Pigmentiphaga aceris: one gene and its partners. The protein of the gene in region 2 interacts with the protein of the main gene of each other region in a pairwise test. Links are inferred from orthologs where the notes say so. Each region holds a gene or a part of one and is shown on either strand. Other genes may lie near its edges.

What was found.
Region 1: the proteins of FXN63_RS04940 (region 2) and FXN63_RS25615 interact in binary tests that used the Escherichia coli proteins (3 or more experiments, as listed by UniProt). The link is inferred for Pigmentiphaga aceris from one-to-one orthologs.
Region 3: the proteins of FXN63_RS04940 (region 2) and FXN63_RS25610 interact in binary tests that used the Escherichia coli proteins (3 or more experiments, as listed by UniProt). The link is inferred for Pigmentiphaga aceris from one-to-one orthologs.

What each region holds. Positions count from the first base shown.
Region 1 is NZ_CP043046.1:5,933,133-5,939,239, forward strand. What follows is about bases 1-2,919. They hold FXN63_RS25615 (2,3-dihydro-2,3-dihydroxybenzoate dehydrogenase), read left to right. Parts: upstream 1-983; coding sequence 984-1,856; downstream 1,857-2,919. Other genes in these bases: FXN63_RS25605 (lysozyme inhibitor LprI family protein), read left to right, coding at 1-248; FXN63_RS25610 (isochorismatase family protein), read left to right, coding at 316-987; FXN63_RS25620 (SDR family oxidoreductase), read left to right, coding at 2,030-2,809; FXN63_RS25625 (DNA-binding protein), read right to left, coding at 2,871-2,919. Also shown: more of FXN63_RS25625, read right to left, coding at 2,920-3,311; FXN63_RS25630 (MarR family transcriptional regulator), read right to left, coding at 3,277-3,984; FXN63_RS25635 (competence protein CoiA), read left to right, coding at 4,076-4,864; FXN63_RS25640 (secondary thiamine-phosphate synthase enzyme YjbQ), read right to left, coding at 4,971-5,456; FXN63_RS25645 (hypothetical protein), read right to left, coding at 5,670-5,873; FXN63_RS25650 (SDR family oxidoreductase), read right to left, coding at 6,062-6,107. UniProt on the Escherichia coli protein: Involved in the biosynthesis of the siderophore enterobactin (enterochelin), which is a macrocyclic trimeric lactone of N-(2,3-dihydroxybenzoyl)-serine.
Region 2 is NZ_CP043046.1:1,170,594-1,181,016, forward strand. Bases 3,845-6,729 are described here. They hold FXN63_RS04940 ((2,3-dihydroxybenzoyl)adenylate synthase), read left to right. Parts: upstream 3,845-4,412; coding sequence 4,413-6,047; downstream 6,048-6,729. Other genes in these bases: FXN63_RS04935 (4'-phosphopantetheinyl transferase family protein), read left to right, coding at 3,845-4,398; FXN63_RS04945 (phosphopantetheine-binding protein), read left to right, coding at 6,143-6,397; FXN63_RS04950 (non-ribosomal peptide synthetase), read left to right, coding at 6,405-6,729. Outside these bases: FXN63_RS04915 (branched-chain amino acid ABC transporter permease), read left to right, coding at 8-877; FXN63_RS04920 (branched-chain amino acid ABC transporter permease), read left to right, coding at 874-1,863; FXN63_RS04925 (ABC transporter ATP-binding protein), read left to right, coding at 1,860-2,759; FXN63_RS04930 (ABC transporter ATP-binding protein), read left to right, coding at 2,756-3,499; more of FXN63_RS04935, read left to right, coding at 3,505-3,844; more of FXN63_RS04950, read left to right, coding at 6,730-10,423. UniProt on the Escherichia coli protein: Involved in the biosynthesis of the siderophore enterobactin (enterochelin), which is a macrocyclic trimeric lactone of N-(2,3-dihydroxybenzoyl)-serine.
Region 3 is NZ_CP043046.1:5,924,806-5,935,283, forward strand. What follows is about bases 7,539-10,478. They hold FXN63_RS25610 (isochorismatase family protein), read left to right. Parts: upstream 7,539-8,642; coding sequence 8,643-9,314; downstream 9,315-10,478. Other genes in these bases: FXN63_RS25600 (isochorismate synthase), read left to right, coding at 7,539-8,156; FXN63_RS25605 (lysozyme inhibitor LprI family protein), read left to right, coding at 8,246-8,575; FXN63_RS25615 (2,3-dihydro-2,3-dihydroxybenzoate dehydrogenase), read left to right, coding at 9,311-10,183; FXN63_RS25620 (SDR family oxidoreductase), read left to right, coding at 10,357-10,478. Also shown: FXN63_RS25560 (aldo/keto reductase), read left to right, coding at 1-134; FXN63_RS25565 (hypothetical protein), read right to left, coding at 173-715; FXN63_RS25570 (MFS transporter), read right to left, coding at 771-2,183; FXN63_RS25575 (methionine ABC transporter permease), read right to left, coding at 2,280-2,936; FXN63_RS25580 (methionine ABC transporter ATP-binding protein), read right to left, coding at 2,914-4,071; FXN63_RS25585 (MetQ/NlpA family ABC transporter substrate-binding protein), read right to left, coding at 4,154-4,984; FXN63_RS25590 (thioredoxin family protein), read left to right, coding at 5,423-5,758; rocF (arginase), read left to right, coding at 5,857-6,795; more of FXN63_RS25600, read left to right, coding at 6,933-7,538. UniProt on the Escherichia coli protein: Involved in the biosynthesis of the siderophore enterobactin (enterochelin), which is a macrocyclic trimeric lactone of N-(2,3-dihydroxybenzoyl)-serine.

The DNA of each region.
Region 1 (6,107 bases), 4.8 Mb from region 2 along the record:
ACCGCAGCTACAAGATGTTGAACGACAGCATCTCAAGCGGCTACAAAGCAGATCCGAAGCTGGGCAATGAGCTCCTGGAGCATGTCAAAAAATCCCAGCGAGCCTGGATCACGGTCAGGGACGAAAACTGTGCCATCGAGAGCTTTGTGATCACCCCCAGCACGCCTGCATTTGCAGCCACCAGGAATCTCTGCCTGGCCAGAGAGAGTTTTGCCAGAAGTCGTTATCTGAAAGAACTGATGTTCTGACATCAGACCCAGCATTTCCCGCGCGGCCGCCTGTCGGCCCGCCAAGCCCCCAGGAGCAAGTCACGCCGTGAGCATCCCCGTCATCACCCCCTACGCCATGCCCAGCGGCGCTGTGAAAAACCGCGTCAACTGGCGTCCCGACCCCTCGCGCGCGGTGCTGCTGGTGCACGACATGCAGGAATACTTCCTGGCCAAATACGACATGTCGCAGGCACCGATTCCTACTTTGATCGACCACGCCGTTCAACTGCGCGCGGCGTGCAATGCAGCGGGTGTGCCGGTGGTCTACACCGCCCAGCCCGTCGAGCAACCCTCAGGCGATCGTGCGCTGCTGAACGACTTCTGGGGCCCGGGCCTGACAGCGGCCGACAAGCACGCGCAGCAACCCGTCATCGAGGCGCTGAAACCCGGTCCGCAAGACACCGTGCTGACCAAGTGGCGCTACAGCGCCTTCCAACGCTCCAACCTGCGCGATCTGATGCGCGAATGGGGCCGCGACCAATTGATCATCTGCGGCATCTACGCGCACATCGGCTGCATGGCGACCGCCCTGGAAGCCTTCATGCAAGACGTGCAGCCCTTCTTTGTGCTGGATGCCGTGGCTGATTTCTCGGCAGCGGAACACCAGATGGCAATCACCTATGTGTCGGGCCGCTGCGGTGCAAGCCTGACGGTGGACGAAGTGGTGGCGGCACTGTCGAGCGCGACCGCAGACAAGACAGCGGAGCAGATCTCATGAGCGCCATGCCCGACGACAACGGCGAAGACAGCATCGCCAAACCAGGCGAACCCGCCGCCAACGACCGGATCGTTCCCCACACCCGGCCCATCGTCGGCGACTTCGCCGAGTCCCGGGTGCTGGTCACGGGTGCCGCCAGCGGCATCGGCGCAGCCGTGGTGCGTGCCTTGCTCGCGCAAGGCGCACGAGTAGCTGCGTTGGATCTGGACGAACTTGGTCTGGAAACCCTGCGCACAGAAGCCGCGCCCGGGCAGCTTCACCTGGCAACGGTTGATGTGTCGGACTCGGCCGCCGTGGACCGTGCAGTGGTTGAGGCCGAAGCCGCCATCGGCCACTTGGACAAGCTCGCCTGTGTGGCCGGCGTATTGCAGATGGGCAAGATCGTCGACCTGAGCGACGAACAATGGGCACGCCCGTTCGCGGTGAACGCCACCGGCACCTTCAACGTCTGCCGCGCAGTCGCACGCGGCATGATCGAACGCCGCAGCGGCAGCATCGTCAACATCAGCTCGAACGCCGCCGGCACGCCGCGCACAGGCATGGGGGCGTATGCGGCATCCAAGGCGGCAGTCAGCCAGCTGACACGCTGCCTGGCGCTGGAACTGGCGGAATACGGCATTCGCTGCAACATCGTGTCGCCCGGTTCCACGGATACCGAGATGCAACGCGCCATGTGGCGTGAAGGTTCGTCACGCGAAACCGTCATCGAAGGATCGCTTGCCGGATACCGGCTGGGCATTCCGCTGCGCCAGATCGCCACGCCGGAAGAAGTGGCGGAATCGGTGCTGTTCCTGCTGTCGGACCGCGCCAGCCACATCACGCTGCATGATCTGCGGGTGGATGGCGGAGCGACCTTAGATCAGGGCTGATCTTCAAGCAGGTACAGGCGGTGTGTCGCTGAAGAGGATGCGCCGCCTGCGGCATGGGTAGACACGGATCATGATCGCGTCTGATCGATCCCTGCCCCGGGATCAACCCTGGCAACCCTAAAGCAGATGCGCATGCGTTCTACACTTTGCGTTCTCATCAGCAAAGGCCTGTCATGACCCCCATCGCTTCCGCTCCTGACTTCACGCTTTCGGGCCAGCGCGCCCTCGTCACCGGTTCCAGCCAGGGCATCGGCCTGGCGCTGGCCGTGGCCTTGGGGCGGGCGGGTGCACAGGTGGTCTTGAACGGCCGCAATATCACCAAGCTGGAAGCAGCCGTGGTCGCCTTGCAGGAAGCCGGCATCGACGCACATGCCAGCGTGTTCGACGTGCAGGACGAAGCCAGCATCAACACCGCCATTGCCGCGCTTGGCACGACGCTTGGTCCCATCGACATCCTGGTGAACAACGCCGGCATGCAACTGCGCCGCTCGCTGGAACAGATCGAAAGCCACGAATGGCGACAGGTGATCGACCTGAACCTGACCTCGGCCTTCCTGGTCAGCAAGGCCGTCGTGCCCGGCATGATCGAACGCCAGCGCGGCAAGATCATCAACACCTGCTCGCTGATGAGCGACCTGGGCCGCGCCACCACCGGCCCCTACACCGCCAGCAAAGGCGGTTTGAAGATGCTGACCAAGGCCATGTGCGTGGACTGGGCGCGCCACAATATTCAGATCAACGGCATCGGCCCTGGCTACTTCCGAACCGAGATGACCCAGGCGCTGGTTGACGATGCAGAGTTCAGTGGCTGGCTGGCGAAACGCACGCCGGCGGGGCGTTGGGGCGAGGTGGAGGAACTGGGCGGTCTGGCAGTGTTCCTGGCGTCACCTGCCGCGAATTTCATCAACGGACAGGTGATCTTTGTGGATGGGGGCTTGTCGGCGGCGTTGTGAGACGCGAGGGGTGATAGTGCGGCTCGCTCAAGGGGAACGATGCAAGCGTATCGCGAGTCCATCAGACCGGACGGTTGTGTTGATCAAGTGCCAACGATTTGCGTACCTGATCCAAAAGGTCTCTGGCATTGGCCAGGCAGTCGACCACCACAGAGTCCGGCACCAGATCTCCAGAGTAGTCCGACAAGTTGCGCTGCTTGCGCAGCGCATCGAGCACGATTACTTGCGTAGCTGATGTGCCTAAAGTCAGCGGCAGGGTCTGAATGACCGTCTGGTGATGACCGGGCTTGCTGGTCAGCGTGCGATACCCCTTCACATAGAGCGCCAGCATCGCGAGTTGCATAATGGCTTTGTATGCCGCGTCAAACCGATTTTCGGCGCTCAACTCATCAAGCTGCGCATCCAGGATGTTGCGCTCGGCCGCGGCAAGCAGCCGGGCGGCGTGAGCACCGTCGGGGCTGACTGCATCAAGGCTGATTCCCAACAAGTTCTGCAAGCTCACGGTCACTTCCCGTCAGGAACAACTTCGGTTTGGACAGCACGTCGTGCAGGAAAGCTTGGGTGCGCAGGGACGATACAAATGCGAGCTCAGAAAATACCTTGGGGTTGATTTCGCGCCCAAGGCTGGCCTGCGCGGGATGCAGCAGTTCAACTGCCTGCGCAAAGCCGATGTCCCCGATCAGCATTACGTCGACATCGCTGCCCGCCGTTTCTCGACCCTGGGCAACCGAGCCGAAAACGAAGGCTACACGCAGTTGCGGCATGACGGTTGTCAGTGCCTGGACCAAAACATCCACCACGCCGGAGGTCTTGCGAAGAATGCTGGCGACCTCGGCAAACACGGGGCAGTTGGTATCAGCCCAGTACAGCACCTGGTTTCCTCGCCGCTCGCGCGCGAGCAACCCGACTTCTGCCAGCCGTGTCAGCTCTCGGGTGATCGTGCCTGCGGGCAGACCAGTGCGACGCGCGATCTCGCGGCCATGCAGCGCTTCTTCGGGGCGAAGCAACAGCAGACCAAGAACGCGGCGACGATATTCGGGGAAAAGGGTAGCGGCAAGTGATTGATGCATAATTAGCGACGATTGTCGCCTTATTTGCATCGATATACCAAGCGATTTGCTTGGCGCTTGTCGGAAGCCAGCAAACTTGTGGGCCATCAGGAAGGAACTGGGCATTTACCTGCGCGCTGTTTGTCCACCCTCCCATTGACTAGGTGATCACCATCCACGATGGTGCTCGCTGGACATTCCGGGATGGGGACTACGCATGCTCACCGCAACTCGCCAGCAGGACGGGGTCAAGGTGGTGGCCGCTTATGTGGATAAATCCCATGGGCCTTTCCTGTGCACAAGTTGTCAACGCCCGCTGATCCTCAACAAGGGGCGGATACGGGTGCACCACTTTCGCCATCCGCCACAAGTGGCCCGCGCGCATGGGCAAGGTGAGAGTCTGGAACACCTGCACTGCAAGATGGAGATATTCGACGCGCTTGCGCAGCATGCATCTGTCACCGATGTTGAGCTGGAAAAGCATCTTGGCCCGGTGGTGGCCGATGTGTTTGCCTACATTCACGGGCAGCCCGTGGCGGTGGAAGTGCAGCGCAGTGTGCTGAGCGTGGCCGAGATTCGGGAACGCACACAGGCCTATACCGGGCTTGGCATCAACGTGTTGTGGATTGCCGTTTTCCCGGATGCCCCGACTGACACTGAACACAGCCCGAAGGCCTGCGAACGATGGCTGCACGCGGCATATCTGGGCCGCGTGTATTACTGGGTGAACGGCTTGTCGCTGCGGCCGGTGCACTTCGACGATATGCAGTTGCCGGTGGATGGACGAAGCTGGATCGAGCCGGGTGGTGCCAGGCGTTTCAGCTCGCCCTACACCCGCACGTCACAACGCTATCGAACACCTTGCGCCGGGCCGTTGGTGGACTTGGTCAACGACTTTCGGCCACGGTTGCTGGGGCCTTTTGCGGGCGGCACCATCGATGTGCCGCAGCGCCGTCTGTTCCTGGATCGCCGACCGCGCTGGTGGCAGGCGATCCGGCCAGATTGAGCTTGTTCAACCGAGTAGATCTGCGCCCGCGACAAGCTGCATGAATCTCGCCCCGGTTGGATAGAAATCACCCGTCAGTCCAAACCGGACATTCAACGCAGCACCGTCATTCCGACCATTCATCAAACGGGCTGCGTGCCTCGGCGGCTTTTGCGCTGCCGATCAAGGTCACCGTGATCTTGCGGTCATGGGGCACGGTGCGGTGTTCCCACAGGAATACGCCCTGCCACGTGCCGAGCGCCAATCGACCATCGGTGACGGGCACGCTCAGGCTGGTGGCGGTAAGCGTTGCGCGCACGTGGGCAGACATGTCGTCCGGGCCTTCTGCACGGTGCACAAACAACGCGTCACCGTCTTCCACCAGCCGCGCGAAATAACGTTCCAGGTCGTCGCGCACATCCGGATCGGCGTTCTCGGTGATGACCAGCGAGCAACTGGTGTGATGCACGAATATCTGCGCCACGCCGGTCTGAATGCCGCTTTGGCTGACCAGGCTGCGCAGCCGGTCACTGATCTCGACCGTGCCACGGCCGGAGGTCGATACCGCGAAGACATGTTGGACGAATTGGGTAGCGGATTGCAGCTTCGGCATGGGGCGCTCGGTGGGTGGCTGAGGCATCAGTCTAAAGGACTGGCTCATATGCGCTGACCAATATGAACTGGTTCACGTGGACCAGGCCCATGGGCTGCAGCACATGGACCGGGGCACCCGCACGAAGCACATGCATCAGCCATGCGCGGGTCCACATGCCAACAGGCCCGCCAGCGCTTGCATGGCGGGCCTGCGTTTCACATTTCAGTCGTGCTACTGGTCGTTCATCGACGCCTTGGCAGCCTGCTCGGGCGTCAGGCCTTCGTAGAACTGGTCGGTGAACCATTCGGCTTCTTCTTCAATGTAGCCCTGGGCTTCATCGAGCGAGGCACCAGCAGCCACCAGAAAGCCTTCCACTTCCGTACACCACTGGATCAACGCGGCGGTTTCCGGGTCCAGCTCTTCATTCTTTGCCATCGTTGGCTCCTTGGGACGTGCACGGCGAGCTGCCGTGCGTTCAATCAAGGTGAAACGATAGCGCGGATTTCGTCGCGCCAAGCGTTACCAGCACGCGTCTTGATCGCCTGGCGCAACACCCGCAATGCGGATCACGCACTGCTGACCACACACTTGCTGACCAAGCACTGCTGATCACGCGATACCAATCAATACGGGCTGGCCGTCGGACGCACCACCAGTTCGCTGACGTCC
Region 2 (10,423 bases):
ACACATCGTGTCCTACTACCTTGTCCAGACGCTGAACGCGCTGTCCTTCTCGGTGTTGCTGATGCTCACCGGGCTGGGCCTGTCGCTGGTGCTGAGCCTGATGAACTTCGTGAACCTCACGCACGGTTCATTTTTCCTGCTGGGCGGCTACGTGGCTATCCATTGGATAGGCGCAGGCGCACCGTGGTGGATGGCATTCCCCGCTGCTTTTGTGATCGCTGGCGCGGTCGGTCTGGTGCTGGACCGCTTCCCCTTCGGCCGCTTCTATCCGCGCACGCACCTGATGCAGGTGCTGCTGACCTACGGCCTGTCGGTGATCTTTGCCGACCTGATGCGCTGGGGCTTCGGGGCAGATACGGTGTCGCTGCCCACGCCAGAACTGTTGCGCGGCGTGGTGTTTGTCGCGGGTCTGCCATTCCCGATCTATCGCCTGTTCATCATCGCCACGGGCGGTGTGCTGGCGCTGGGGCTTTGGTATGCGATTGACCGCACCTTGTGGGGCGCGGCGATCCGCGCCTGCGTGATCGATCGCGGCATTGTCGAAACCCTGGGTTTGAATACGCGGCGCATCTTCACTGTGGGCGTGGTGCTGGCGGCGGGCCTGGGCGGCCTGGGTGGCGCACTGGGCTCGGGCATGTTGTCGGCATATCCGGGACTGGATGAAGAAGTGCTGTTGCTGGCCTTGCTGGTGGTGGTGGTCGGTGGCCTGGGTAGCTTTGGCGGCACGGTGCTGAGCGCCTTGCTGCTTGGCTTTGTCACGACCTTCAGCCGTGTGTGGCTGCCGGAATTCGCCAACTTCCTGTCGCTTGGCATCATGGCAGCGGTGTTGGTCATGTGGCCGTCGGGCCTGGTCGTGCGCAAGATGAGGCAGGTATGAGCGCCCATCTGAACACCACCACGCATCAGGCACCTGCGCCTGCCAAGTACCGTTTGGGCGACAAGATTGCGGCCGGGCTGGTGCTGCTGTTGGCGCTGATCCCGTTGGTATCTGGCGACGGATTTTCGCTGCGCTTCGGTGCCGAAATCCTGTTGATCGGCACCGCGGTGATGAGCCTGAATCTGCTGATCGGTGGCGGTGGCCTGGTGTCGCTGGGCCATGCGGCGGTGTTTGGCGCGGCGGGTTACAGCGCGGCAGTTGCTGCCGGTTCCTGGGGGGCACAACTGCCGGTAATGCTCGTGATCGGTATCTTCGCCGGCATGCTGATCGCCAGCATCATAGGCCTGGTTACCTTGCGCAGTGCCGGCCTGTTCTTCCTGGTGCTGACCTTGGTGGTTGGTCAGATGGTCTGGGAACTGGCCTTCCGCTGGCGCGATGTCACCGGTGGTGCAGACGGCCTGCGCGGCTTCCCGAAACTGGCGCTGGGCAGCCTGCGCCTGGACACGCCTTTGGCTTTGTATCTGGTGGCGGCTGCCATTGCGCTGGTCGGGTGGGCAGTCACGCGCAGCTTCCAACGGGCACCGATTGGCCAAGCCTTGGCCGGTGTGCGCGATCAGCCGATTCGCATGGGGGCACTGGGTTATCAGGTTGGCCGCATCCGTGTGACTGCCTTCCTGTTGGCAGGTGCGGTGGCCGGTGCAGCGGGTGCGATCTATCCCTTCGTGAACCAATATATCGGCCCGAACTCGGTTCACTGGAGCATGTCGGCAGCGCTGATCATCATGGCGGTGATCGGCGGCGTGGGCTCTCTGTACGGCGGGTATCTGGGCGCATTGGTCTACCTGTTCGTGCAGACCGAAGTCAGCTCGTACACCGACCGCTGGCAACTGGTGATCGGCCTGATCTTCGTGGCCACCGTCATCTTGATGCCCAACGGCATTGCGCACTGGCTGGGCCAGCGCGGTGTGCGGGGAGGGCGGTCATGAGTCTGTTGCCGACCTTCGCATGGCCGACGTTTGCCTTGCCGACTTCTGTGTCGTCCGCTGCAATGCCTGCCGATGCATCATCCGGTGCTGCATCACCAAACGCCGCATGCCCAATTCCTACGTCTGCCGATGCCCAGCCGCACGCGCTGCTGCGCATCACCGACATCGCCAAGTCCTTCGGCGCGTCACGTGTGCTGGAATCGGTCAGCCTTGATGTGCGCGCCGGCGAAACGCTTGGCCTGATCGGGCCGAACGGCGCGGGCAAGACCACCTTGTTCAACATCATCACCGGGTTCCTGCACGCCGATACCGGCACGGTGCTGTTCGAGGGGCGTGACCTGGGCACCATGCCGTCGCCTGCGCGCGCGCGGCTTGGGCTGGTGCGCACCTTCCAGAAAAGCCTGGTGTTCCCGACGCAATCGATTCGCCGCAACGTTGCCATGGCCGTGCGTGCGCAAGGGAGCGGAGCTTATCGCTGGTGGGGTGGCCGCGCTGCCCATGCGCAGGCCGACGCCACGGCGCAGGCGCTGATCGATGGCTGCGCATTGGCCGGTCGTGGTGACGAGCTGGTGGCTGACCTGTCTTACGGTGAACAACGCATCGTCGACATGCTGATCGCGCTGGCGCAATCGCCGCGTGTGCTGCTGCTGGACGAACCCACGGCCGGGCTATCGACTGAGGAAGCTGCGCAGTTGCTGGCGCTGGTGCGTCAGCATCATGCGCAGACCGCCGTTGTACTGATCGCCCATGACATCGACGTGGTGTTCCGCGAATGCGACCGCATTGCGGTGCTGGACCTGGGACGCTTGATCGCCATCGATACGCCTGAAGTCGTGCGCCAGCATCCGGGTGTGCGCGCAGCCTACCTGGGCGCACTGGCCGAGGTGCAGGCATGAGCAACACCGATCAACTCGTGCGTTTCGAAAGCGTCTCGGCGGGCTATGGCGGCGTTACGGTCCTGGATCGCATCGATCTGAGCCTGGCGCGTGGCGAGGTGTTGGCCGTGCTCGGTCGCAACGGTGCGGGCAAGACCACGCTGCTGAACGCCTTGTTCAACCTGGGGCCGGAACTGAGCGGACGCATCACGGTGAAAGGCGAGTCCGTCACCAACTGGCCCACGCATCGCATCGCTCGCCTGGGCCTGGCTTTGGTGCCGCAAGGGCGCGGCGTGTTCCACACCCTTGCCGTGCACGAAAGCCTGCGCCTGGCGACGCTGGCACGCAAGCCGGCTGGCAGGTCGGTTAGCCCCTCGGCTAGCCCCTGGACGCTCGATCGCGTCTACCGCGAATTCCCCCGCCTGCATGAGCGTCGTCTGGCATCCAGCGGCGCACTCAGCGGCGGCGAGCGGCAGATGCTAGCGCTGGCGCGTGCGCTGCTGACGCAGGCCGACACCATCGTGCTCGACGAGCCCAGCGAAGGTCTGGCCCCGCTGGCGGTCGAAGAAGTGCTGGTGCATCACGTCTCCCGGCTGGCGGCAGAAGGTCTGACGGTGGTACTGGCGGAACAGAACGTGGCGATGGCCTTGCGGGTTGCCACCCGCGCGCTGGTGCTGTCGGCAGGACGTATGGTGTTCGACGGCACCCCGGCGGCGCTTGCCGCCGACCATGCGCTGCATCAAGAGCACCTTGGGGTCTAGGCGGCATGATCCACGTCACCCTGGTCCGCACCGATATCCACGACATGCTGCTCGCGCAGATGATGAACGCCTTGTCGCCTGCCGAACGCGCCCGTGCCGCGCGCTTTCGCACGGCGGCGGACCGGCGTCGACACGTGGTGGCCAGGACGGTGTTGAAAAGCCTGCTGGCCGAGCAATTGGATGTGCAGGCGCAAGACGTGCAACTGTCGGTAGGTGCGTATGGCAAGCCGGTGTTGGTGCGGCATGGCTATGACGCACATCTCCAATACGGTGCACGCGCATCCATGCCCAACGCAGCGCCGGCCCATCTGTCATCCGTTCACACTTTTGACGCGCTGCACTTCAACCTGTCGCACAGTGGTGATCTGGCCCTGATTGCACTGGCTCCGGTGCCTGTTGGCATCGACCTGGAACGCGATACCCCGGCCGATGCAAATGCCTTGGTGCAGGCGTGGTTCACCCCGGCCGAACAAGGCCGGCTGGCGCGCGGTGACGATGATTTCCTGTCGCTCTGGACTGCGCGCGAAGCCGTGCTGAAAGCGGTTGGAACCGGCTTGTCTGCCGACCCGGCTGCTTTCTCGTTGCCATCGCAGAAGTCGACCACGATGCAGTCTGCAAGTGGCCTGCCGCAGTTCGAGCCGGTACAGATTCCAGCTGCAAGTGCAGGGTCTGAATTCCAGGGCTATATCGTGGCTGCGCTCGCGCTCGACGCTGCCCAGGCCAATGCCCACGCTGCGATTCCACCCACGCTGATCGCCCCCTACCGCGCCGCCATCGCCTTGCGCGGCGCAGCGCTGCCCGTGCAACTTCATTACGCCGACGCTGCCCGGTTCAGCCCACGCGTTACGCTGGATGCCCTTGCACCCGCGTCTGCCGACGCCATGTGCGTGCTCTCCTGATTCGAAGACATTCCATGACCCTGACCGCTCAACAAATCTGGCCCGAGGAATTTGCCCAACGCTACCGCGCTGCCGGTCATTGGCGTGGCGAAACCTTCGGCAGCTATCTGCGCGAACGCGCCGCCGCCCACCCCGAGCGGGTGGCGATTGTCGCGGGCGACACGCGCTGGACCTATGCCGAATTGGATGCACGCGCCGATGCGCTGGCGCGTGGGCTGCTGGACGCAGGTATCAAGCCGGGCGAGCGGGTCATCGTTCATCTGCCGAACATCCCGGAATTCCTGTCGGTGGTGTTCGGCCTGTTCCGCGCTGGCATCTTGCCGCTGTATGCGCTGCCCGCCCACCGCATCACGGAAATCGAACACTTCGCCAACAGTGGCGAAGCCGTGGGGTACGTTGCCGCCGAGCGCCACGATGGCTTCGACTACCGTGCCCTGGCACGAGAACTGAAAACCCGCGTGGCGTCAGTAAAGAACGTGTTCATCGTTGGTAATGCTGATGAATTCACTTCGTTCGACGCGCTGGAAGCGCAGGGCCGCGCAAGCAACACGGAACCCGTGCCGCCCGTGCCGTCCACGGTGGCCTTCCTGCAGATTTCGGGCGGCAGCACTGGCCTGTCCAAGCTGATCCCGCGCACGCACGACGACTACATCTACACGCTGCGCGAAAGCGCGCGCATCTGCGGGCTGGATGGCGACAGTGTGTTTATGGGCGCGCTGCCCATTGCCCACAATTACCCCATGAGTTCGCCGGGCGTACTGGGTGCCCTGTACGCCGGGTCACGCGTGGTGCTCAGCCCCTCGCCCAGCCCGGAAGCTGCCTTCCCGCTGATCGAGCGCGAGCGTGTCACCGACGTCAGTCTGGTGCCGCCTCTGTTGCTGGTGTGGATGCAGGCAGCGCCGGGAACCAAGGCCGACTTGTCGAGCCTGAAAGTGGTGCAAGTGGGTGGTGCAAAGCTGATGCCGGAAGTGGCACGCCGTGTGCGCCCGACGCTGGGCGTGACTTTGCAGCAGGTGTTCGGCATGGCCGAAGGGCTGGTCAACTACACGCGCCTGGATGACCCGGAAGAACTCATCATCCAGACCCAGGGTCGTCCGATCAGCGAAGACGACGAAGTACTGGTGGTCGATGACCAGGGCAATGCCGTGCCGGAAGGCGAAGCCGGTTATCTGTTGACGCGTGGTCCTTACACGATCCGTGGATATCACAACAACCCGTCGGCCAATGCGCGCTCGTTCACGGAAGACGGTTTTTACCGCACCGGCGACATCGTGAAGCGCACGCCGGAAGGTTACGTGGTGGTGCAGGGGCGGGCGACCGATCACATCAATCGTGCAGGCGAAAAAATCTCGGCAGAAGAGATCGAAGATCACTTGCTGGCGCACCCGCAGGTCTTCGATGCGGCGGTGGTGTCCATCCCCGACGAATACCTGGGCGAGCGCAGCTGTGCCTTCATCATTGCGCAGGGCGAGCGGCCCAAGGGCGCAGTGCTGAAGCAGTGGATACGTTCACGCGGGCTGGCCGAGTTCAAGGTGCCGGACCAGGTGGTGTTCGTTGACAGTTTCAGTGCCACGGCGGCACTCAAGGTCAGTCGCAAGGAATTGCGTGCGGCCTTGCGTGCGCAGTTGACCGCGCAAGACGACGCTTAAAACGCCACATCGAACGCCACATCAAACGCAGGGCACAACCCGGTATCGAATTTTTTCCCGCCAGTCGGGACGGCGCATGGCGCCAAGGTAACCCCATGACAGATGCAACGCAGACCCTGAGCCTTGAACAAATGCGCGCCGACATCGCGCGGATTCTGCATGAAGACCCGTCCGAGATCGGTGACGAAGACAGCCTGATCGACCTGGGCCTGGACTCGATCCGCGCGATGGCGCTGGTGACGCGCTGGCGCGACGCTGGTGCCACCGTCGAGTTCTCTGAACTGGCGGAAGATGCACGCCTGAGCCACTGGTGGGCCGTGGTCGAACGTGCGTTGGCACGCAAGGCCTGAACCACCCATGACGACGCACCACGCAGACCAAGGCAGCGCTGAGTTGACCCAAGACGATCCGACCGGCACGCAGGTGAGCCAAAGCGCGCTGACGTCATCTCCCTTGACGTCATCTCCATTGACGCCTTCCCCGCTTACCGAAGCCCAGACCGGTCTTTGGTACGCGCAGCGCATGGATCTGAACAATCCGATCTTCAATACTGGGCAATACGCAGAGCTGCGTGGCCCGCTGGATCTGGAAGCCATGCGCCGCGCAGTCGACACCAGCATGGCCGAGGCCGATGGCCTGGCCGTGCGTGTTATCGACATGCCCGAGGCACCGCAGCAAGTGGTCGATCCGGCGCTGCGGCCAACGCTGCAAGTCATCGATCTGCGTGATGAGTCCGACCCGATGGCAGCCGCCCAGGCGCGCATGCGTGCAGACCTGCACGGCCCTATCGACACCGCCATTGGTCCGCTGGCCTCGCAACGTCTGTTCATCTTGGGCGACGAACACCATCTTTGGTATCAGCGTGTGCACCACGTGGCCACCGACGGCTACGGCATGGCCTTGATCGACGGCCGGGTGTCCCAGCTGTATGCCGCCTACACGGGCGCAAGCCAGGACACAGGTTCTCCACTGGGCAACTTCCAGGCGGTACTGAACGAAGACGCGGAGTACCGAACGTCGGCATTGCGCGAACGTGATCGGGCATTCTGGCTGAATGCGTTTGCGCAGCCTGCGCCGGTTGCCAATCTGGCTGACGGCATGCCGGTCAGCGGTCACCGTTTCCTGCACGCATCGCAGCCTTTGCCCGAACCGCTGGCTGCCGCCATGCGCACGCTGGAATCTGCCACGCAGGTGTCGTGGCCCGATATCCTGGTGGCGCTGACGGCCGCTTATCTGTGCCGGCATTCCGGTCAGCAAAGCACGGTAGTCGGTGTGCCGTGGATGGGCCGTCTGGGCAGCCCCAGCGCGCGTGTGCCGGCCATGGTGATGAACATCGTGCCCTTGCAGGTCACGGTGGACGAAGATGCACCAATCGGGGATTTCCTGGTCGAGACCTCGAAAGCCATGCGTCGTGCGCGTCGTCACGGTCGTTATCGCAGTGAACAGCTGCGTCGTGATCTGGGCTTGCTTGGCGGTCGCAAACGTCTGTACGGACCCTTGATCAACGTGCTGCCCTTTGATGATTCCTGGGGCATGGCGGGGCTGGCGGCGCAGCGGCATATCCTGGGCACCGGCCCGGTCGATGACCTGAGCGTCACCTTCCGCGCCGACAACACCGGTCGCGGGCTGCGGCTGGCTATCGATGCCAACCCGGCGCTGTATTCGCAGGCCGATGTGGCGGCGCACTTGGCGCGCCTGGAACACTTCCTGGCCAAAGCGCTGGCAGCCGCAAGCCTGGCGCATGTCCCGACGCTGACCCCGGCAGAGACGCATCGCTGGCTGGTGGAAGTCAACAACACCAACCACCCGGTGGACGCCACTACGCTGTCGGCGCTGATTGCCAGCACCATGCAGGCACACCCGGATGCCGACGCGCTGGTATATGGCCCCAACACGCTGACCTACGCCGAGCTGGATGCGCGCACCGCCGGGCTTGCACAGCGCCTGCGTGATGAAGGCGTGCAACGCGGCGACATCGTTGCGGTTGCCATCCCGCGTTCGATTGAACTGGTGCTGGCCCTGGTGTCCATTCTGCGCGCGGGTGCTGCCTACCTGCCGCTGGACATCAGCCATCCGCGCGAACGCCTGGCAACCATTCTGCGTTCGGCCACGCCACGCCTGTTGCTGTCGGTGCCGAAGGTGGTGCCGGTCCTGCCCGACAACGCACCCTTGCTGTTGCTGAACGCCTGCGAGCCGGACGCCTTGCAAGCAGGCCAGACCCTGGCCCCCACCACTACGATTGCCATCGAACCGGCTCGCCCGACCGATGCCGCCTACGTGATCTACACCTCGGGTTCCACCGGTGCGCCCAAGGGCGTGGTGGTGGAACACGATGCCATCGTCAACCGTCTGGAATGGATGCGCACGCAGTACGCCGTGGGCGCTGGTGACCGCATTCTGCAGAAGACGCCGGCGACCTTCGACGTGTCGGTCTGGGAATTTTTCCTGCCGCTGCTGGTGGGTGCCACCCTGGTCGTGGCCCCGCCCGAAGCGCACAAAGACCCGGCCTGGTTGGCTGCCATCGTGCGCACGCACGGCATCACCACCATGCACTTCGTGCCGTCGATGCTGGCTGCGTTCCTGGCTGAACCGAGCGCCGCAGGACTGTCGCCGCGCCTGGTGTTCTGCAGCGGTGAAGAACTGCCTGCAGCCTTGCGTGATCGCTTCCATGCCGTGATGCAAGGCGAGCTGCACAACCTGTATGGCCCGACCGAAGCGGCCGTGGATGTGAGCTACTGGCCAGCATCCGCAGACGATCGCTCGCAGCCCGTGCCCATCGGTTTCCCGGTGTGGAATACCGCCTTGTACGTGCTGGATGACCGCATGCGCCCGGTGCCGGCAGGGGTGCCCGGCAACCTGTACCTGGCAGGCCGGCAACTGGCGCGTGGTTATCTTGGCCAACCCGAACTGACTGAATCGCGCTTCGTACCCAACCCCTTCCAGCCGGGTGCGCGCATGTACGCAACCGGTGACCTGGCGCGCTGGCGCGAAGATGGTGCCATGGTCTTCCTGGGGCGTTCAGACCATCAGGTGAAGATTCGCGGCCAACGCATCGAACTGGGCGAGATCGAAAGCGTGATCGCCAGCGTGCCTACCGTGGCGCATGTGGCGGTCATCGTGCGCACCGACCGTCCGGGCGACCAGCACATCGTGGCCTACGTAGTGGCGCAAGACGATGCCACGCTGGATGTCGACACCTTGCGCACCCATGCTGCGGCGCGCTTGCCCGACTACATGGTGCCCTCGGCCTTCATGCCGCTGGCTGCCTTGCCGGTCACGGCAAACGGCAAGCTCGACCGCAACGCCTTGCCGGCCCCGGCCTTTGCTGCGCGGGTGGGTCGTGCGGCAGCGGCAGGGTCCGAGCAGATCGTTGCCACCTTGTACGCACAGGTGCTGGGGCGTGAAGACACGATCGGTGCCGACGACGATTTCTTTGAACTCGGCGGGCATTCGTTGCTGGCCGCACGTCTTGCCTTGGCGGTCCGCGAGAAGTGGGGACAGGTGCTTGGCCTGGGGGCCATCTTTGCGCATCCCACCGTGGCGCGCCTGGCCGCGTATCTGGATGCGCGTGAAGCCCTGGCACATGCGCCTACCGATACCGAAGGCTTTGGTCCGGTCATCACCTTGCGTCATGGCGACGCGGCCCGTGCGCCCTTGTTCTGCGTACACCCGGCCGGTGGCCTGAGCTGGTGCTACGGCACATTGGCGCGAGCGATGGACCCGGCACGCACGGTCTACGGCCTGCAAGCCCATGCGCTCAGCCCCGACAATGCCGAGTCGCCCACCAGCCTGGACGAGATGGCGGCATCCTACGTCGACACCGTGCTGACCTTGCAACCCGAAGGCCCGTACCACCTGGCCGGCTGGTCGGTGGGTGGCATTCTGGCGCACGCCATGGCCGTGGTGCTGCAACAGCGCGGCCACCAGATTGGCACGCTGGCCATGCTGGACTCCTTCCCCAGCGACCTGTGGCGCGACGAACCTGAGCCGCCCGAAGACGCGGTCTACAAAGCCTTGTTGCTGATCGCGGGTTACGACCCCACCGAACTGAAGCAGGTGGCCCACACCCGCGACGGCGTGATCGGCTTCCTGCGTGACAGCGGCCATGTGCTGGGCGAACTGTCGGACGACATGCTCGACGGCGTGTTCCGCGTGGTGGCCGGCAACAACCGGCTGGTGCGCTTGCAGCGTCATCGGCACGTGGCCGGTCGCATCACCTACTTCCGTGCTGCGCTCGACCATGTGGGCCTGGATCTGTCACCGCAGATGTGGGCACCGTATGCCGATGGCATCGATGTCCACGATGTGCCTGCACTGCATGCCCACCTGACCGGCCCGGACGCCACGGCGCACATCGCGCCGGTGCTCAACGCCCA
Region 3 (10,478 bases), 4.8 Mb from region 2 along the record:
ACGAAGCCGTCACCTGCGTCATTCCCGGCACCGCCAACGCCCGCTACGCCGCCGACAATATTGGTGCCGCATACGGGCGGCTGCCTGACCCGGTACTGCGCAAGCGCATGGAAGTGTTCATCGACGGCGTGTAAGAACGTGGCTTGCAGAACGCGGCTTGCGCGTCGCCCAATCAGCGCGACGCTTCCTGAAGCATGTCACGCAGATACCAATCTTGGGTAAAGGTGTTGAGATCACCAATTTGCTTTCCCAGTACGCCCAGCCACCCACCTGTCCACGTGGCATATGCGGACGAACCATCAAGCTTGAGCATGTTCTGGGGCAGTGTTCGCATGGTGTAGACCGGATTCTGGGTCTGTAGATCCTCGCCTATGGTCCGGAAATAGTTGCCCTCCATCATGAGTTTTGCACTGCCTCGATAGGCCAGTAACACCCGTTCGAACTTGGTGTCCTTCAAGCTCTCAGCGCTTTGGAAGAGCGCCCGAAGCACGTCAGCCGCAGCGACCTCACCACCCACGCTACGCAGGTCAATGACAAGTACCGACGGCACAAGCCCATATTGGTGGTAGGCCCAAAGCGAAATGTTGGCGTTGCGCGCATCTTCTGCCAGACGAGACGCAACCGGCTGGCTGACGCGAACAACGTTCCAGGCGCTGACGCCAACGATCACGGCAACAATACCTACACCCAGCTTCACTGCAACTTTCAAGGTCATGCTCCTTTCAACCACCAGGACAAAGCGAGCACGTGATCGTGCTCTGCCGAGAACATCAAAGCAGGCGTTTTTGCTTCGCAACCACGCCGATGGCAAGCAGCACCAATACCGCCAGAACCAGATAGATCTGCTGGCTTGCCACCAGCGTGGCTTGCGCACCGGCGTGGCTTCCTCCGCCTAATCCTGCTTGCACGGAATCCGCGCGTGCATGCACCAATACCGTTGCCACCGCCGTGGACATCGAAATGGCAATCTGGCGCATCAGGTTCTTGGCCTGATAAGCCTGGGCGAAACGGTCTTCACCCAATTCCCGGAAGCTCAAACCCGCCACCGGCAACACCATCAGCACGCCAAAACATCCCTTGGCGATGATGCCCGGCCACAGCGCGTAGGCAGAGGAACCAGCCGGCACAAAGGCGAACCACAGCGCCGCCAGGAACATCGCGCCCAGTCCAGCCAGCATCAAGGGCTTTTTGTTCGGCAGCAGCTTGGACCAGCGCAGGTAGGCCAGTGCCATGCACCACCCCGCCAGGCCACCCAGCGAACTGAGCCAGCCCGTGGTTCCCAGGCTGAATGCCAGGCCGTGTTCGGCGTAGACCGGGAACAGCGCATTGCCGAAGTTGGTCAACAGGTAATACAGGAAATACAGGCCCAGGCCGGTCAGATACACGGGGCTGTTCAACTGGCGAAAATGCAGCAGCGGCGACGCATGACGCCATTGCTGCACGGCGAAGGCTCCCATCAGTACCAACGCCACCAGGCACAGCGCAGCAACCTGCCAGGGGTGCGCAAACAAGCCGTAGCTTGCTTCGCTCAGACCCATCTGCAAGCCCACGGCGGCGATGCCGAACAGTAGTAATCCGCCCCATGCCCACGGCATAGGTGCACGGCCAGGATGCGCGTCAGGCAATAGCCACGCGCACCCGGCCAGCGCCAGCAAAGCGGGCGGCACGATGCCCAGGAAAATCCATGACCAGTTTCCGTGCGCCAGCAAGAAGGCCGACAAGACCGGGCCGATAGCACCGGCCGCGAATACAAAGATGATGAAGCGCCGCACCGCGGGGGCACGCTCGGCAGGCGGGAAACTCATGTTCACCAAGACCCGGCTGCTGGTGAACAAGGCACCGCCCCCAAGGCCTTGAAGGAAGCGCGCGGCGGTCAGTCCGTCGAGCGTGGTGCTGAACGCACAGGCCAATGCACCCGCGACAAACAGCGCCAATGCGCCGCACAGGTAGCGCCGGTAGCCAAGCTGTTCGGCCAGCCAGTGCTGCTTGACCAGCACCAGCATGCAGGCAATCGCGTAGGCGGCCTGCACCTGCACCACGGCTTGAGGCGGTGCGCCCACGCCGTGCATGATGGGCGACACGGCAAACACGAACATCGCGTTTTCCAGAAACTCGATGCCGGTGAGTGCGCCCAGCAGGCTCATCAGTAAATCGCGGCGGCGGCGATGTGCGGTCGTATCCATGTCTGCAGTCCGGGTAAGGACTGCAAGCTTAAGCCGATGCCGCAATCAATGTCTGGCAATTCTGCGCGGCGTGCGTGAGCTGCCTCAGCCGACAGCTCACCGCCGATGATCCACCTTGCGCGCAATCCACTCGCCCGTGAACTGCACGATAGACACCAGCGCAATCAGGATCGCGATGACCTCGAACATCACCCGCGTTTCATAACGCTCGTAGCCATAGCGGATCGCCAGGTCGCCCAACCCACCCGCCCCGACGGCACCCGCCATTGCAGACGCACCGATCATGCCGATGATGCACACCGTCATGCCGGTGACGATGCCCGGCAGCGCTTCGGGCAGCAACACATGGCGCACGATGTCGCGGCGGCGGCAGCCACTGGCGCGTGCGGCTTCGATCAAGCCGCGATCCACATCATTCAAGCTGACCTGCGCGATGCGCGTGTAGTAGGGCATCAGGCTCGCGCTCAGCGGCACGATGGCCGCCCAGGTGCCGAGCGTGGTGCCGACGAGGAACCGCGTCACCGGCAGCATCGCAACCAGCAAAATGATGAACGGGATCGCGCGGAACATGTTGATCACGATCGATAGGCTGCGGTTGAAACGCGGCAGTGGCCGTAGGCCGCCTACGGCCGTCACCGTCAGCGTCAATGCCAGCAAGAGGCCGCCGGAAATGGCGATCACGGCCGACACGCTGACCATCAGCAGGGTTTCCAGAAAGGCCTGGATGTACTTATCCAATACGGGCAGGGACATAACCAAGTATCTCGATGTGATCGGCCAGCGCGGTGTCGCCGACACGTGCTGCCTGGAACGTGTGCGTATGCAGGGTGGCGGCGGGCACTGACACCAGCAGACGGCCCTGGCCGTGGCCATCGATGCGATCCAGCCCGCCATGCAGCAGTGAAGCCCCTGGCCCCAACGCTGACAATGCCGCCAGTGGCACGCCCCCCATGTGGCTGTCCCCCGTGAACCGCAGCGCAATGATGGCGTTGCCTGCGCGGCCATCCAGGCTGGGCACCAGGGCTTGCGCAACATCGACCGGCAGATCGTGTTGCAAGGGGCGCAGCAATGCACGTGTGGCTGCCGCCTGCGGATCACCGAACACCTGCCACACATGGCCTTGCTCGACCAGCTTGCCACCATCGAGCACCAGTACACGCGTGCATACCTCGCGGATCACCGCCATGTCGTGCGTGATCAGCACCACCGTCAGGCCAAGGTCGCGATTGATGTCGCGCAGCAGGGCCAGGATGGATTGTGTGGTTTCAGGGTCGAGCGCGGACGTTGCTTCGTCGCACAGCAAGATGGCGGGCCGGTGCACCAGCGCACGCGCAATGCCAACGCGCTGCTTCTGTCCGCCCGACAGCTTGGCTGGATAGGTGTCGGCCTTGTCACGCAGGCCGACCAGGTCAAGCAGCGCATCGACGCGCTCGCGTACCTCGGCGGGTTTGACGCCCGCCACCTTCAAAGGCAGGCCGACGTTGTCGCGCACGGTCTTGGCCGACAGCAGATTGAAGTGCTGGAAGATCATGCCGACACGGCGGCGCAGGCCCAGCAGACCTGCATCGTTCAGGGTACTGACGTCCACATCGTCGATCAGCACGCGGCCCGCACTGGGCGGCTCCAGCATATTGATCGCGCGTAGCAGCGTGGACTTGCCTGCGCCGCTGCGCCCGATGATGCCGAATATCTCGCCACGCCCGATCGAGAAAGACACCTCGCTCAGCGCATTCACCTGTGCACCGCCCGGGCCGGCGTAAGCCTTGCGCACGCCGTCGAACACGATGTGCGCCTCGGCAGGCACGGTGGCAGCCACCGGCCGCGCGGGCGCAACGACCACTCCTTTCGAGGCGGCCAACGCTGACACCAGTTGCAGTTTCGCAGGCATGCTCAGAAAACCGGAATGAAGTGGCCCACGCAGGTAGGCAAGATCCGCAAGACAGAACGGCGAACGCTACGCATCGTCACGCTCAGAACACCGGCAGCACGGAACCTTCGAACTTGGTCAGGATGAACTTGCGCACTTCCTCGGACTGATAGGCCTTCACCAGCGGAGCCACCCACGGTGCGTTCTTGTCTTTCTCGCGCACCACGATGATGTTCACGTAGGGGTTGTTCTCTTTCTTCTCGACCGCAATACCGTCGCGCGTGGCGATCAGGCCGGCCTGATAGGCAAAGCTGTTGACGATGGCGGCGGCGTCGACGTCTTGCAGCGAGCGCGCCAGCACCACAGACGCGATTTCAACGAATTCCAGCTTCTTGCTGTTGGACGTGACGTCGGCCAGGGTGGCGGTGCCGGTAAACGGATCGAAGCCATCACGCAAGGTGATCAGCCCCTGGTCGCGCAGGATGACCAGGGCACGGGTCTGGTTGCTGGGGTCGTTCGGGATGCCGACCTTCGCACCCGCAGGCAGCTCGGCCAGGGACTTGTAGCCCTTCTTGGTATAGAAGGCGATGGGCGAGATCAGCGTATTGCCTACTGAGACGATGGTGTAGCCACGCTGCTTGACCTGGTCACGCAGGAAAGGAATGTGCTGGAAGGAATTGGCCTCCAGGTCACCGTTGTTCAGCGCCTCGTTGGGGCTGGCCGAACCGGTGATGACGATGGGTTTGACGTTCAGGCCCTGCTTCTTGGCAACCTCGGTCACAACTTCCCAGATCTGCTCATCGACGCCGCCGCGCACGCCCACACGCAAGGGGCTGGGATCGGCGGCATGCGCCGCGCCGGCTGCGATCACGGAAGTAGCAAGCACGCTGCCGATCAAGCGACCGAGCGCAGAAGTAAAGAAACGAGAAGTCATGTGAAGCGCCTTCCATCGAACGGGTTTGGGTGACCGCCGAGTGTAGGAAGCCGGGTGCGCGCCAACTACGAATCATTCGTTGGCTGTTAATAACCGAAGCCCTGACCAAGCTAATAACCAGGGATACAGATCGGTCCGGCCTATATCCCTGCAAGAAATAAGATCAGCACAAAGATATGGTTTGGCCCGCGCGCGCCCGCTTCTAGACTGCACCTTCCCCGATCCCTGTCAGACGCCACCGGAGGACAACCATGCGATCCAAGCTGCGGCAATCCCTGCGCGCACTGCTGCGTGCATTTGCGGACACCACCCCGGCCTTCATCCTGCCCGACGGTTTTGTGGCACTGCCCACACGCGCTGACGCGCCCGATGCACAGCACGGCGGTCAACGCGCCCGGTCGCACGCATCCGCTGCGGACGACGGGTTAAGCTTGTCGGATGGAACAGATCGAACTGAACGACGGCAATGCAGACCGTTTCTTGCTTGATGCCAAGGGCATCTCACTGGTTGTATTCACCAGCAAGACCTGCGGCAATTGCAAACTCGCCCGCGAGCAACTCCCCCTGATGGAATTGCCGGTTGAACGCGTCTGCTGGATCGACGCGGGCGACAGCGGCGGCATCACGCAGCGCTACGAAGTCTTCCATCTGCCGTCGATGTACGTGGTGCGCGACGGCGTGTATTACGGTGCGGTGGCTGCCACCTTGGCAGCCTGGGATATTCAGCGACAGGTGGGCTTGGCGCTGAACAGTTACCCGGCCGAGCTTCCCTGATGTAAACAACAAAAAGCGCACAGGCTTGCCTGCGCGCTTTTTTGCTTTGGGCAACACGGTTCCTCTGAATTCCCCCCAGCGTCGAGCAGAATCCTTCCATGACTCAATCCTCGCTTTATCCCGGCGTCAGCCTGATCGGCGTGCCCACCGACATTGGCGCGGGCGCGCGGGGCGCGTCCATGGGGCCGCAGGCGCTGCGGGTGGCGGGTCTGGCCGAAGCGCTGCTGCAACGCGGCGTAGACGTTGAAGACATCGGTGACCTGAGCGGACCACGCACGCCATGGCTGGCACCGGTCGAGGGCTTCCGGCACCTGGCAGAAACCGCCGAGTGGAACCGCAGCACACACGACGCCGTCTACGGCGAACTCAAGCGCGGCCGCCTGCCCATCATGATGGGCGGCGATCACAGCCTGGGCATCGGGTCGGTCAGTGCCGCCGCGCGCCATTGCCGCGACACCGGCAAGGAACTGCTGGTGCTGTGGCTGGACGCCCATGCCGACTTCAACACACACTTGTTGACCCCTACCGGCAACATCCACGGCATGCCGGTGGCCTGCTTGTGCGGACACGGGCCTGAAGTGCTGACCTCGATCGGCGGCCATGTGCCGGCGATTCGCCACGACCAGATTCATCAGGTGGGCATCCGCAGCGTCGATGACGGCGAACGCGAGTTCATCCACGAGGCCGGCATCGAGGTCTACGACATGCGTTACATCGACGAGATGGGCATGCGCGCCACCATGGAACGGGTGCTGGCAGGGGTAGACGACTCGGTGCACCTGCACGTGAGTTTTGATGTCGATTTTCTGGACCCGTCCCTGGCTCCCGGCGTCGGCACCACGGTGCCGGGCGGTCCCACTTACCGCGAAGCCCAGCTGTGCATGGAAATGATCGCCGATACCGGGCGGCTGTGTTCGCTGGACATCGTGGAACTGAACCCGGCGCTGGACTTGCGCAACCAGACTGCCGATATGGCAGTGGATTTGGTGGAAAGTCTGTTCGGCAAATCGATTCTGGTGCGTCGCCCGGCGGGCTGAACCGGCCTGGGACGTAGATATCCCGCATGACAATCAGTGTCATCCCAGGTGCAAGTCACCAAGCAGCGCTAAAATCGTGAACTATTCTTATTCTCACGACTGTGGTGCTGCGTGCACCGCATCTGCCTGGACCTTGCATGAACGCACCCGTCCCCAGTGTGGCCGCTGCCGGCCCCGCCGCTGATTCCTGGTTTGCGAACTACCGCGCCGACGACTACCTGTTCGTCTCGCCAACTGCCAGCGTGCTGGGGCGGGATGCTGCGCTTACGTTGGCACCGGGGCCAGAACCACTGTGGCAACGCGCAGCCGACTTGCTGGCTGAAGCCCAGAACAGCGGCATTGCCGCGCCCGTGCTGATCGGTGCGGTTCCCTTCGATGCGTCACGCCCTGCCCGTCTGGTCGTGCCACGCCAATGCCAGCTTGATGGCCCGCTGGACCGTCGATCCATGAAGCCGGCAGCAAAAACATCGATTGCTACGCCAATCACCATGACGTCGGTTCCGCCCGAGGAAGGCTACGAAGCGGCCGTGACCGATGCGCTGGAGCGCTTTGCGGCCCGCGAACTCGACAAGGTGGTGCTTGCCCGCACCCTGGACATCACCCTGACCAGCCCGCCTGATCGGCCGATGTTGATGCGCAGCCTGTTGCAGCGCAATCCGCATGGGTTCACGTTCGCCATCCCCTTGGACGATAGCCAGACGGACGCTGGCAACCCGCCCGTGTTCCTGGGTGCCAGCCCGGAACTGCTGCTGCGCCGCCAGGGCCGACGCGTCATTCTCAACCCGCTGGCAGGGTCGGCCGCCAGACAGGCCGATCCCGTCGCAGACCGCGCAGCCGCCGATGCCTTGCTGGCCTCGGCCAAAGACCGGCACGAACACGCCATCGTGATCGATTCGATCGCTGCCGCGCTGCGTCCCTACTGCCGTGACTTGCGTCTGCCGGATGGCCCGACGCTGACATCCACCGATGCACTGTGGCATCTGTCCACCTGGATCGAAGCCGAGTTGGATGACCCGGCCGTCAGTTCCCTGGAACTGGCTTTGGCCTTGCACCCCACCCCGGCTGTCTGCGGCCACCCCACGGGCGCGGCCTTTGCTGCCATTCACGACCTGGAGCCCTTCGACCGGGGCTTCTTTGCGGGCCTGGTGGGCTGGTGCGACGCGCAGGGTGACGGCGAGTGGGCCGTGTCGCTGCGCTGCGCCGAAAGTGATGGTGCCAGCCTGCGTTTGTACGCAGGCGCAGGCGTGGTGCCAGGGTCAGAGCCCGCGCGTGAGCTGGCAGAAACCGGTGTGAAATTCCGCACTATGCTGGCAGCGCTTGGGTTGATGACGAGTCAACAGCCTGCTTCAGGAAGAGACTAACCAGCGAGGAACCTATGTTTGCGAAGATATCTTTGGCCCTGTCGTGCTTCATATCCGTGGGCTGTTATGCCAGGATGCCTGAGCCAGCCATGTGCGCCGACAGCGACATGAACAATCAACAGATATACGAATGTTCCAGGCAAAAGATCATCGACGCAGATGCCGAACTGAACCGCAGCTACAAGATGTTGAACGACAGCATCTCAAGCGGCTACAAAGCAGATCCGAAGCTGGGCAATGAGCTCCTGGAGCATGTCAAAAAATCCCAGCGAGCCTGGATCACGGTCAGGGACGAAAACTGTGCCATCGAGAGCTTTGTGATCACCCCCAGCACGCCTGCATTTGCAGCCACCAGGAATCTCTGCCTGGCCAGAGAGAGTTTTGCCAGAAGTCGTTATCTGAAAGAACTGATGTTCTGACATCAGACCCAGCATTTCCCGCGCGGCCGCCTGTCGGCCCGCCAAGCCCCCAGGAGCAAGTCACGCCGTGAGCATCCCCGTCATCACCCCCTACGCCATGCCCAGCGGCGCTGTGAAAAACCGCGTCAACTGGCGTCCCGACCCCTCGCGCGCGGTGCTGCTGGTGCACGACATGCAGGAATACTTCCTGGCCAAATACGACATGTCGCAGGCACCGATTCCTACTTTGATCGACCACGCCGTTCAACTGCGCGCGGCGTGCAATGCAGCGGGTGTGCCGGTGGTCTACACCGCCCAGCCCGTCGAGCAACCCTCAGGCGATCGTGCGCTGCTGAACGACTTCTGGGGCCCGGGCCTGACAGCGGCCGACAAGCACGCGCAGCAACCCGTCATCGAGGCGCTGAAACCCGGTCCGCAAGACACCGTGCTGACCAAGTGGCGCTACAGCGCCTTCCAACGCTCCAACCTGCGCGATCTGATGCGCGAATGGGGCCGCGACCAATTGATCATCTGCGGCATCTACGCGCACATCGGCTGCATGGCGACCGCCCTGGAAGCCTTCATGCAAGACGTGCAGCCCTTCTTTGTGCTGGATGCCGTGGCTGATTTCTCGGCAGCGGAACACCAGATGGCAATCACCTATGTGTCGGGCCGCTGCGGTGCAAGCCTGACGGTGGACGAAGTGGTGGCGGCACTGTCGAGCGCGACCGCAGACAAGACAGCGGAGCAGATCTCATGAGCGCCATGCCCGACGACAACGGCGAAGACAGCATCGCCAAACCAGGCGAACCCGCCGCCAACGACCGGATCGTTCCCCACACCCGGCCCATCGTCGGCGACTTCGCCGAGTCCCGGGTGCTGGTCACGGGTGCCGCCAGCGGCATCGGCGCAGCCGTGGTGCGTGCCTTGCTCGCGCAAGGCGCACGAGTAGCTGCGTTGGATCTGGACGAACTTGGTCTGGAAACCCTGCGCACAGAAGCCGCGCCCGGGCAGCTTCACCTGGCAACGGTTGATGTGTCGGACTCGGCCGCCGTGGACCGTGCAGTGGTTGAGGCCGAAGCCGCCATCGGCCACTTGGACAAGCTCGCCTGTGTGGCCGGCGTATTGCAGATGGGCAAGATCGTCGACCTGAGCGACGAACAATGGGCACGCCCGTTCGCGGTGAACGCCACCGGCACCTTCAACGTCTGCCGCGCAGTCGCACGCGGCATGATCGAACGCCGCAGCGGCAGCATCGTCAACATCAGCTCGAACGCCGCCGGCACGCCGCGCACAGGCATGGGGGCGTATGCGGCATCCAAGGCGGCAGTCAGCCAGCTGACACGCTGCCTGGCGCTGGAACTGGCGGAATACGGCATTCGCTGCAACATCGTGTCGCCCGGTTCCACGGATACCGAGATGCAACGCGCCATGTGGCGTGAAGGTTCGTCACGCGAAACCGTCATCGAAGGATCGCTTGCCGGATACCGGCTGGGCATTCCGCTGCGCCAGATCGCCACGCCGGAAGAAGTGGCGGAATCGGTGCTGTTCCTGCTGTCGGACCGCGCCAGCCACATCACGCTGCATGATCTGCGGGTGGATGGCGGAGCGACCTTAGATCAGGGCTGATCTTCAAGCAGGTACAGGCGGTGTGTCGCTGAAGAGGATGCGCCGCCTGCGGCATGGGTAGACACGGATCATGATCGCGTCTGATCGATCCCTGCCCCGGGATCAACCCTGGCAACCCTAAAGCAGATGCGCATGCGTTCTACACTTTGCGTTCTCATCAGCAAAGGCCTGTCATGACCCCCATCGCTTCCGCTCCTGACTTCACGCTTTCGGGCCAGCGCGCCCTCGTCACCGGTTCCAGCCAGGGCATCGGCCTGGCGCTGGCCGTGGCCTTGGGGCGGGCGGGTGCACAGGT